Regions from separate parts of the Aeromonas aquatilis genome, predicted to be linked through region 1. Evidence: riboswitches for the same ligand, from Rfam matches in the RefSeq annotation. Region 1 holds a riboswitch; the other holds the start of a gene.
The links. A riboswitch is a leader RNA that binds a small molecule or an ion and turns the genes downstream of it on or off. The one in region 1 is predicted to bind cyclic di-GMP.
Positions count from the first base shown of each region.

Region 1 (5,924 bases):
TATTGCGGACAAACAGTTCGCTGACCTGGTTGTAGGCCGTGGCACTGCCGGTTGCGGTGCCGCGGATCTCGCCAATCTGCTGGCGGCTTGGGATATCGATAATGGCCACATGGCCCGGATTGCCGTTCTGGCTGACATAGAGCCGATCCTGATAGCGCTCGACCGCCGTAATCAGGCTGGCGTCCAGCCCCAGCTGGTCGGCCGTCAGCTCCTCGCCTTTGTCCAGATATTGCAGCGAGGTGGCAAACGAGTTGACGCTGCAGGAGCTGGTCTCCATCACCACCCGGGTGCGTTCGCCATTCTGGATCTGGCCGTGGGGGAAGTACTCCAGCAGACAGCCGTTGCCGTAGTCATAGTTGCCAAAGCGTTTGTTGACCGCCACGACCCCGCCTTCGTACCAGGTCAGCTCCCACTCCTTATCGAAGAAATCAAAGACGTTACGGATGGCTGTTTCATCGAAAAAGTGGGGTTTGGGCAGATCGAACAGGATGTGGTTATCCGCTGTCAGCGGGTAGAGCAGGCCGTTGATGGCAAGGTGGCGCTTGCCATCCTTGATGATCACGTTCTGCTCGTCAGCCGCACTCTGATGCAGCGCGGCGAGGCGCGCCGTCATCTGCTCGTAGTGCTCCTGATAGGTTTGTTTGAAATAGGCTTGTTCGCGCTCATCAGCCACGACATGGGCCGACAGCAGCAAACCGAGCAGGGTGGCAAGCTTGGTGGTTCTTGGCATGGTGATTTCCTTATCTTGGTGGTTGTTGGATGTTTTTTTTGGTGGTTGGCAAGCAGGTAAAAGGGGGAGCGCTAACCCATCCGGGTCAGCGCATGACGCCCACCGAGCGTGATGTCAGTGGGCGAGATAGTGCGGGGTGGTTGGCCCCCCGAAAGGGGCCATGGGATTACAGCTTGGTCCAGGCATCGCTCCAGGCGCTGCCGGTACCCGGCGCATAGTGGCTGCTGGAGCCGCCACACCAGCCACTATAAGGCCAGGGTTTGCACTCATAGTTGCCACCGGCATTGCTGACCCGATCACCGGCCTGATAGCCGGTGTTGGGGGCATAGGCCGGGTAGTCGCCATCGCCACCGCCGCTGCTCTCTTCGGTCAGCGCAACTTGGAAGCGCTGCACCACCGGCTGCTGGCCGGCAGCCAGACCGGTGATCACAACGTCGTAGCTGCCATCGGTGACATTGCTTCCCTGCAGTACCAGGGTGCTGGTGCCGTTCACTTGGCTGCTGGTGGTACCGTGGCTGCGGCCGCTCTGCTCCAGAGTCGCGGTGATCTGCACCGGGTTGGCGGTGGTCACGTTGAAACGTATGCTGACCTGACCGTTGACTATGGTGTACTCGCTCGCCATGGCGCTGACAGTGAAGTCGCTGCTGCCGATCACTGGCGGCTTCTCGCCACCATCGCAGTCGCTGTCGCCCTGTACGCGCCAGACGCCCCAGTCACCCGTGGTGCCCGGCTCTTCGTTCTGGGTCCACCAGCCTGCCAGCCAGTTCTTGCCGTTGTGGCTGACGATGTCGCCGCCCACGTAGGTCTTTTTGGCATCCCAGCTGTTTTCACAGACGGCGCCCTGCTCCCTGACGGTCACGTTGCGCTGCTGGGTTACCTGCTGACCGGCGCTGTCGCTCACCTGATAGGTGAGGGTGTAGCGGCCGACCTTGCTGCTATCGACGCTGCCGCTGACCTTAATCTCGCGGGTCAGATCGCCATCTTCTTCATCGTGGGCGTTGACTCCGGCCATCGGATCGAAAGGGGTGCCCAGCTCCAGCGTGGTGTCGGTGACGCCGCTGAATACCGGCTTCATGCTGTAGACCTCGATGGTGCGTACCTGCTCGGTAACGTTGTTGTCGCGATCGCTCACCTTGTAGATGAGGGGGTAGAGTCCGATGCGTTGGGTATCGACATTTCCATCCACCAGGATCTGGTCTGTCAGATCACCATCTTCCTTGTCGCTGGCGCTGACCCCGGCCTGCGGATCAAAGGCGGTGCCCTGCTTGATGCGGGTATCGCTCAGGCCGCTAAACACCGGCTTGCCGTTCTCGTCCGGCGGAGTGATCTCCTGATCGTGGATGAAGGGGCCGTAGCTCTTGATGAAGGATTCGTTGTAGGACTGACCGGCGGCGTTGCGGCCCATGTCCCAGTTGATGGACCAGGTCATCACGCCGCGCAGTGGTTGCCCCTCACTCTTCAGGCGGTTGAAGGCGTTGTAGAGCTTCTGCGGATCCTGCACATAGCCGGTGGCGGCGGCGTCGATGTTGGTCGGAATGCCGAACACCAGCTTGTCATGGGGGATCTTGTAGAAGCCGCGGGTTCCGTTGCTCAGTGAATCCGCCATGTAGTAGATGAACTCTTCTTTCAGGGCATCGTTATTCTGGGCAATCCAGCCGATGCCATCGATGTAGATACCGTCGCCACCCTGGTTGTAGAACTGGGGGTTGATCCAGTCGTAGTACCCTTCCAGATTGCGGATATAGGGGATGTAGGCGCCAGTCTGGGTCAGATAGGGGAACTCCGGCGCCATGGTGATGAGGAAGTTTTTCCCCTGGGCGCGGTAGTGATCCTTGACCAGACGCAGGGCCGCCGGGATCACGGTCTGGTTGTCGGCGGCAGTGATGGCGGCCTGTTCCAGATCGATATCCAGCCCGTCGAAGCCATAGGTCTCCACCAGACGGATGATCTCGTCGGCAAAGGCCTGTTCCTGACCTTTGCGCAGCTCGATGTGTGCATCGGCACCGCCCAGCGCCAGCAGCACGGCACGGCCCTGACGGTTCAGCTCGGCGATCTGCTCGATAAACTGGCTTTCGCTCATGCCGATAGCCGGGTCGAGTTTGAAGGTGGGGATGGGATCGCTGCCATAGACCTTCATGAAGGAGACATCGACCACGTTGTATTGCGGGTTGACCTGATCGAGCTTGACGCAGGGGGCGATACCGCCCTTGTAGCCCGAACCGTCACACCAGTTGTGCCAGTAGCCGACCACAACGCCGGACTGGGGGTTGACCATCGCCTGACCAGCACTGGCGGCATATGCCATGGGGGCGCCCATGCCGAGCAGACAGCCCAGCAGGGATAACTTCAATTTGTTCATCTTGATATCTCCATACAGTACAAACGGAGCGTACAGCTATGGCCGAACGCTCCCGGGGGCAGCCCCGCTGTCATAGGTGTTTTCCCTTAGACCGGTGGCTTTGCGTCGCGCCCTTTCGGGTCACTTTGCCTTTTTCACCCGATTTCTGTGCAGCACAGAGAATCAAGTGACCTGAGTAACAGGCTGCTTATGATACGCACTTAAAAATAAATTAATCAACGTATGTGTATGATTTGTTTTGGTTATTAACTTGTTAATTGGTTGTTTTCCAAGCATGGAAAGGGCCGGTGATAGGCCGCTGTCACCTACTCTTTTGTCGATTGGATTTGGTCTGCTCCCTTGTGGTTCGAGAGTTGAAAAAGCCGCAAAAAGAGCAAAAAAGTACCGATTATTCATGCTGTTGCCGTCCAGTATCTGGCAGAGAGGTGTTTGAGCTCACAAAGAGGGGAAAACAGTGCCGAGAGGTGGATTCCCGCTTGATTATTGCGTGGCTTGGCCACATGTTAGAAAGCCATACAGAGCTGCTAAAGCGGTCTGTTCAAGACCAAACAAGAGGTAACCGGGATGAATAACCCTTTGCTGACAATGGATTCGCTGCCCCCTTTCAGCCAGATCAAGTCGGAGCAGGTTCAGCCTGCCGTGATTCAGGCGATTGTTGACTGCAAGCAGAAGATCAGCGATGTGCTGGCCCAGCGTGATCCCCATACCTGGGACAGCCTGATTGCCCCGCTGGAAGAGGTAAATGACCGTCTGTCACGGATCTGGTCACCGGTCAGCCACCTCAACTCCGTACTCAACAGCGAAGCGCTGCGCGAGGCCCATGACGCCTGCCTGCCGCTGCTCTCTGAATTCCAGACCTATGTCGGTCAGCATGAAGGGCTCTATCAGGCCTATCTGGCCCTCTTCCAGAGCGATGATTTCCCGCTGCTGAGCGGCGCCCAGCGCAAGGAGATCCAGAATACCCTGCGTGACTTCCGCCTCTCCGGCATCGGTCTGCCTGCCGAGGCGCAGCAGCGCTACGGTGAAATTCAGGCCCGCCTCTCCGAGCTGGCCTCCCGTTTCAGCAACAACGTGCTGGATGCCACCCAGGGCTGGCACAAGCTGGTGGTCGATGAAGCCGAACTGGCCGGTCTGCCCGACAGCGTGCGTGCCGCTGCCCGTCAGATGGCTGAACTTAAAGGCAAAGAGGGGTGGCTGTTCACTCTTGATATCCCCTCTTATCTGCCGGTGATGATGTATGCCGACAACCGCGAGCTGCGGGCCGAGATGTACGAAGCCTTTACCACTCGCGCCTCCGATCAGGGCCCCAATGCGGGCAAGTGGGACAACTCCGCCATCATGAGCGAGCTGCTCACCCTGCGCCGCGAACTGGCCCAGCTGCTGGGCTTTGCCAACTATGCCGAGCTCTCCCTGGCCACCAAGATGGCGGACAAGACCGAACAGGTGGTGAGCTTCCTCACCGATCTGGCGGCCAAATCCCTGCCACAAGGCAAGGCCGAGCTGGAGGAGATCCGCGCCTTCGCCGCCGAGCAGCATGGTCAGAGCGAGCTGGCAGCCTGGGATCTCGCCTACTACGCCGAGAAGCTCAAGCAGCACAAGTTCTCCATCTCCGATGAGCAGCTGCGCCCCTACTTCCCCGCCAGCAAGGTGGTGAAGGGGCTGTTCGAAGTGGTGAAGCGGGTGTTCGGCATGAAGGTGCGCGAGCGTCTCGGTATCGACACCTGGCACCCGGACGTGCGCTTCTACGACATCTTCGATGCCGACGAAGAGCTGCGCGGCAGCTTCTACCTCGACCTCTACGCCCGCGAGCACAAGCAGGGCGGGGCCTGGATGGATGTCTGTCTGGGTCGTCGCTACCGTCAGGATGGTTCACTGCAAAAGCCGGTGGCCTACCTGACCTGCAACTTCAACGGCCCGGTGGATGGCAAGCCTGCACTGTTCACCCACAACGAAGTGGTCACCCTGTTCCACGAGTTCGGCCACGGCATTCACCACATGCTGACCCGCATCGACGTGGCCGGTGTCGCCGGTATCAACGGCGTGGCCTGGGATGCGGTGGAGCTGCCGAGCCAGTTCCTCGAGAATTGGTGCTGGGAGTCCGAGGCGCTGGCCTTTATCTCCGGCCATTACGAGACCGGCGAGCCGCTGTCTGCCGATCTGCTGGAGAAGATGCTGACGGCTCGCAACTTCCAGGCGGCGATGCAGATGCTGCGCCAGCTGGAGTTCGCCCTGTTCGACTTCCGTCTCCATCAGGAGTTTGACCCGGCCAATCCTGCGCAGCTTCCGGCGCTGCTGGACGAGGTGCGCAGTCAGGTGGCGGTCATGACCCCGCCTGCGTTTAACCGTTTCCAGCACAGCTTCTCCCATATCTTCGCGGGCGGCTATGCGGCGGGCTACTACAGCTACAAATGGGCGGAAGTGCTCTCTGCCGATGCCTTCTCCCGTTTCGAGGAGGAGGGGATCTTCAACCCGGCGACCGGCCAATCCTTCCTGAAGAATATTCTGGAAAAGGGCGGTTCCAGGGAGCCGATGGAGCTGTTCCGTGCCTTCCGTGGTCGCGAGCCCAAGGTGGATGCCCTGCTCAGACACAGCGGGATTGCCGCCTGAGGCTGAGGGCCCTGGACCGCACTGAGCTTCAAGTAGATACTTTTTTGCGGCATAGTGGGATCAAACCGTGATTTTTACGACAAAAAGGGACCTTTTGGTCCCTTTTTTCAAGGCTTTTTAATATCTTGCTGATTGCATATTTGCACTGCCCACGGCTCTTCAGTAGAGTCGTGTTCTAACCTTCAAGGAGAGAAAGCCACTTGCCATGAGGCGAGCACTCGATTCCGT
Region 1 is NZ_JBSTYP010000049.1:12,937-18,860, forward strand. It holds gene ACW5W8_RS17640 (YncE family protein) at 1-730, opposite strand, end outside; gene ACW5W8_RS17645 (immunoglobulin-like domain-containing protein) at 897-3,089, opposite strand; cyclic di-GMP riboswitch class I at 3,144-3,229, opposite strand; gene ACW5W8_RS17650 (hypothetical protein) at 3,252-3,485, opposite strand; gene prlC (oligopeptidase A) at 3,654-5,696, shown strand; gene ACW5W8_RS17660 (putative bifunctional diguanylate cyclase/phosphodiesterase) at 5,902-5,924, shown strand, end outside.

Region 2 (5,924 bases), on a different contig from region 1:
GAAGACGTTGATGGCGAACATCTGGCGGGTGCCGAGACGAAACATCAACAACTCGAGGCGGTTTTCACCCACCAGTTGAGTTCGTTGATCAACGGAATCCAATATACTCGCCATACGCTGACATCCATCTGATTATTAATCGACTCTATTATAGAGGTAGCCCGCCAGGAAAGGCAGGCGCATTTTCAACCAGATCGACCAATCCGACAAAAAAAGTGAGGCCGGAGCCTCACTTATCTCATTGATTTTAAAATCAATAGCTACATACGGACTTCCAGCTACCGTCGGTTGCCTTGGGCTCGCTGCTGGTCCACCAGTTAGCCTGCCACACCACCTTGTTATGGGTGATGCGATCGCCAGTATTGGCATGGCTGGGCTTGCCATCCCAGCTGGTTTGCGGCCAGTTGGGATAACTGTTGTAGGCCGCCGGATTGACGTTCTGGCTGCTGCAGCTGGTACCCGGATTCTCACCACCACCCGAGCCCAGCACGGCCTCCGGCAGGGTCGGGAACTCGGCCTTGAGACCAATGGTCTGGCTGCCGCTGATGATGCGCATACCGCTCGGCACGCCAGCGGCGGGCAGGTAGTAAGTCATGGCGACTTCAATCTCGGCCCCCGGCGCCAGAGTCTGCCAACCCGGCAGGTTCATGGCGACCTTGTGGAAATCCTTCTCGTTGGCAATACCTTCCGAGTTGTCGTTGCCACCGCTCTCCACCACTTTCAGGCCCATGCCACTCTGATCCGTGATGGTGTCAGAGGTGGAGGTGGGCACCAGAAACTCGATGCGCGCGCCGCCCGGAAGGGTCTGGGTCGACTTGTTGACCAGCTTGAGTTTCGGGTTGATTGGGTAGTTGGAGTCCCCGTCCTTGAAGCCATACAGGCTGACCTGGATGTCGAGCTGGGCGCTCGGTGCCGCCAGATCATTCTGCTTGGTGTTGTACTTGGTCGCCTTGGCGAACTTGTCGTAGGCAAGTGTAGTCAGGGTATCTCCCATGCCGTACTCTTTTTTCACCGGATCGTAGGCGTAGTCACCCGCCATCTCCCAGAACATCACGCCACCCAGACCGCGCTTGATGATGTAGTCGAGCTTGTGACCCATGGACTCTTCATCTTCAGTAGAGAGGAACACCTTTTTCTCTTCGTTCCACAGCCAGGGGGCCTGCGCCTTGTCATCGTAGTAGCGGACATATTTGCCCTGCATCACGTGGGCCGGATTGTTGGGATCCAGACCCCAGGCGGTGCCGTAACTCGGCAGCGTGGTGATGCCGAGGCTGGCCGCGTGCTCCAGGTTCTTGGCATGCCACATGGGCACTGCGCCGCCGCCGATCTCCTTGCCGTTCTTGTCGAGATCATGCCAGATGTTGTCGATGCCGACCGCCCCGTTGCCGCACGGAATGGTGCTGCCACCGGTGCCCGGCTGACAATCGCTCTGGCTCGGCAGGGCGGCCTTGCCACCCAGACCGTGACTGCCACCGCTCACCCCCTGCCAGCCACGGGTGTAATAGGGCACACCGACGTTGATCTTGCCCGCCGCCAGCGCACCACGGAAGTAGTGGGCAGACCAGGCCGCGTTGAGGTAGCCGATGCCACCAAACTGGGCCTGGGTATAGACGCCCCAGTGGGAGAGCTCGGGGTCGGCATTGTTGTCAAACAGAGCCGCGTTATGGCCGACAAAGTGGTTCCAGGCACCGTGGAAGTCATAGGTCATCAGGTTGACGTAATCGAGGTACTGGGTGACCTGGAAGTTCTCCATCCCACGCAGCAGATAGGCTGAGGCCGGTGAGGCGATGGTCAGCATGTACTTGCGACCATCCTCGCTGCCCGCCGTATCCAGCTTGCTGCGCAGGGTCTGCATCATCACCTTGTAGTTGGCAAACAGCTTGCCGCGGCACTGGTTGGAGAGCGGGAAGTCGTTGGGGTTGCCCGCATCCTTCATCGAGGTGGGGTATTCGTAGTCGATATCGACCCCGTCAAAACCGTACTGACGGATAAAGCTCACTGCCGAGCTGGCAAGCGCATTGATGCCATCGGTGTTGACCGAGCAGTCGCCCTTGGTAGTAGCGGTATAGAAGCCGCGCGTATCCGCCCAGCCCCCCACCGAGATCAGGGTTTTCACGTCCGGATACAGCTTCTTGAACTTCGACAGCAGGTTGAAGTGGCCCTTATAGGCGAACTCCGGATCCATCTCGGCCCCCGGCACGCCATCCCAGGTCATCTTGGTCGCCGAGTCATCCACCTTGATGGTGTGGCTCTGCTCGTCCACCGCCGCGAAGGCGTAGTTGATGTGGGTGATCTTGCTCCAGGGGATATCGCTCACCAGATAGGCGGGCAGGCCGTTCTTGCCGGTGCGCCAGGAGGTGAAGTAGCCGATGACCCGACGTGCATGATCATCCCCCATGCACTCATAACCATCCGGGCGATAGATCTGACGAATATCGCAGGAGAGGTTGCCACCATCTGGCGGCAGTACGGCCTCCTCGACAGTGACGTTCACCGCCGCCGACTCGCCGCTCAGATTGGTCTTGTCGGTGGCAACCAGCTTGAGGGCGGCACTGCCTTTGGCATCGGGCGTCCAGTTGACCTGCCAGGGGGCGGCACTGTCTTCCCCTACCTTCTTGCCATCGACAAACAGCTCGACTTTGGCCACATCGTTGTTGGCATCGGTGACGTTGCCGTTCACCGCCACGCTGCGACCCAGCGTCACCTTAGCGCCATTAGCCGGGCTGCTGATGCTCGCCTTGGGCGCCTCTGGTGCGACCACGGCAGCAACGCTGAAGCTCGAATTCGCCTCGCTCAGTATCTTGCCATCCTTATCCAGCGCTCGCGCTTTCAGAGCGTGAGCGCCAACGCCCGCAGCACTCCAGCTGGCGCCCCAGGGCGAGGCGCTGGCCGTGGCGACCAGCTTGCCGTCGACAAGATATTCCACTTTAACCAGCGCCGTCACCGGGCCGCTCAGGGTCACCGCCAGCGCCACGCTGGCACCTTCGTTGAAGCTGGCACCGGCAGCCGGAGAGCTGACGGCTACGCCGAGCGCCGGTGGCGGAACTTCACCGCTATAGAGCTTCCAGGCATCCGCCCAGACCACCCCCACGCCCGGCTCATAGTGATAGGGCGATGCCCCACACCAGCCTGAATAGGGAAATTCCTTGCACTCGTAGAGGGCGCTGGCATTGCTGACGATGTCACCGGCCTTGTAGGCGGTACCAGCTTTATACGCGGGATAGGCCGCCTGCGCCCAGGCGGGCGCAGCCGCAAGGGCGACCAGCATGGCAAGCCGGCTGGGTCTGAAGAGCTGTTGCATATTGTTATCTTCCTTGTTTTGTCTTGGCATTGGTCACCTAGACAAAGAACAATCGCAACCTGCATGATGGGCGCAGACAACTGGCCATGGACCTGCCACAAAAATCACCCTTCACCCAGGGAAACCCCGCTATCTAGATCAAGGATCAAGACCGGAAGCATTGCGTCCCGATATCACTACCGGTTTGCCCTTTACCTGGGTTCCGTGAGGAACGAACTCAGTATAGGAAGGCGACAAGATCCCCTCAATCTTTATTCTCAAAGAAAATTATCCCCTACCACGAAAGCGTCATGATCACAGGGTTAAAATTGATTGAATTATCAAAAAAATCATATCGTTATTGGGATCATAAAAACGCTTTCCCGCACCTTCCCAGATTCATTTAATGTGCGTTGGCTCACTGGTATCACATGCCAGAAATGTGACAATGCGCGCCCTTGGTCAACGAGCCAAGGCTATGGAATCACTGGCAAAAATAAAAAAGGAACACCTATGAAAGGTACTCGTACCCTGCTGTCGCTGGCCGTGGGGCTGGCACTTGCATCCTCAGGCGCCCATGCGGCATTTGTCTGCCCGTCCGATCCGGCTCAACTCACCCCCATCCCGACCCTTCAGGGCACAGGCTCCGCCAGCGCGCTCGCCACTACCTCAACATCCACCGGGGCTATCAGCCCAGACTCTTTCCGCGTCAAGGGTGTTGTTACCACTGTGGGCCAAAGTCTGACCAAGGGTTTCTATCTAACCGACCCGGTGGGCGATGGCGACCCGGCCACCTCGGATGGCATCTTCGTCTATCTGAGCGACAAGGACTTCGCAACCAAATATGCCGACATCAAGCCGGGAGCTGAGCTCTGCCTGGAAGCCCAGGTCGAGGAGTTCTTGGGCGGCACCCAGCTCAAGCTGAAATGGGATGGTACTGCGCCCCGGCTCAAGGTTCTCGGGCAGGGTAAAAACGTGCCGGTAAGCGTACTCAAAGTCAATGACGATGAAAGCCTGAAGCAAGCCCTCAATCGCCACGAAGGGATGCGGGTACGGCTCGACAGCAGCAGCGATCTTCACCTGACCCGCAACTTCAGCTTCGACTACAAGGCCTCTCGCACTAACCTGGAACTCTCCCATAAGGCGCCGCTTATCAAGCCGACCCAGCTCCATGTTGCCAGCAGCCCGGAAGCGGTCGCGCTGGCCGCCAAAAATGGCAACAACCGACTGGCGGTCGAGTCTGATTTCAAAGTACAAAATGGCGCCCTGCCCTGGTTCCCGGCGCTGGATGCCGATCAGGGTTATCTGCGTATCGGTGATCAGATAGATGGTCTGGAAGGGACTGTTATCTACAACAAGGACGCTTTCCGCCTGATGGTACCCAACGATGTCACTATCGGGGTCGCCAACTTGCTGCGTACTGCGCAAGATGATCGCCAGCTGACCGCCCCCACTCGAACTCCAGGCAGCAACCTGCGGATCGCAAGCTTTAACGTGCTCAACTACTTCACCAGCGCGCCAGAGATTGGTGGCGATCTTAATAACACCTGCCAAGGAACATACAAAGATAGTTGTAACCGTGGTGCCAAAACACTGCTTGCCTTCGAGAAGCAGCGCACCAAAATAGCCAACGCCATTACCGAGATGGACGCCGACCTGCTCGGCCTGATGGAGATGGAGAACAACGGCTTTGGTGACAACTCCGCCCTCCATAATCTGGTGACCCGTCTCAACGAACAGCAGAAGGATACAAGCAAACACTACGCCTATGTCCGTCTGCCGGTCACTGCCCTCACCGATGGCAAGTTCTTCGGCGGCGACGCCATCATGGTGGCGATGATCTACCGCTCTGCCCTGATCACCCCCAGCGGGGATGCCAGCGTCATCAAGCTGCCGGAGCAGCGCTACATCACAGGTGGCGTGGCCAAGACTGCCGGTCAACGCGACTCGCTGGTTCAGACCTTCACCATTGCCAAGAGCAAAGAACCGCTGACTGTGGTAGTCAACCACCTCAAATCCAAGGGATCAGGCTGCTATGAAAATGGCGATGGCAAGACAGAGCCGGCCGACCTGCAGGGCAAGTGCACCGAGTTCCGAGTCTCCGCCGCCAAGGTACTGGGTGAAGCGGTCAGCAAACTGCCGGGCCAGGTGCTGCTGGTGGGGGACTTCAACTCCTACGCCAAGGAAGATCCGATCCGGGTACTGACAGACTACAACCCGGCCACCAGCGAGCGGAAGATCGTATCTGCCTCCCACACCTTTATCGGTGAACAACCTTACGAGCAGATGGGGCGCGAGGCGACCAAGAACTATGGCTTCGTCGATCTCAACGTCAAGTTTAACAAGGAGAAAGCCATCTCCTACAGCTATGACGGCGAACTCGGTACCCTCGACTATGCCCTCGCCAACTCGGCACTGGCCAGCAAGGTGGCTGGTGTCTCCGACTGGCATATCAACGCCTTCGAAAGCAACCAGTTCGAGTACGCTGCTAAATTCACCGATGCACTACTCAAGTCTGACAACCCCTTCAGCGCCTCCGATCATGATCCCATCATCGTCGACCTCAAACTGGAGAGTAATGCCACCAAACCGGACACCTCCTCAGGCGGTGGTGCGCTGGGACTCGGCCTGCTGGCCCTGCTGC
Region 2 is NZ_JBSTYP010000017.1:63,677-69,600, reverse strand. It holds gene ACW5W8_RS08780 (chemotaxis protein CheV) at 1-114, opposite strand, end outside; gene ACW5W8_RS08775 (glycosyl hydrolase family 18 protein) at 254-3,301, opposite strand; cyclic di-GMP riboswitch class I at 3,418-3,500, opposite strand; gene ACW5W8_RS08770 (ExeM/NucH family extracellular endonuclease) at 3,794-5,924, shown strand, end outside.
Region 2: another riboswitch for cyclic di-GMP. It lies ahead of ACW5W8_RS08775 (glycosyl hydrolase family 18 protein); the one in region 1 lies ahead of ACW5W8_RS17645 (immunoglobulin-like domain-containing protein).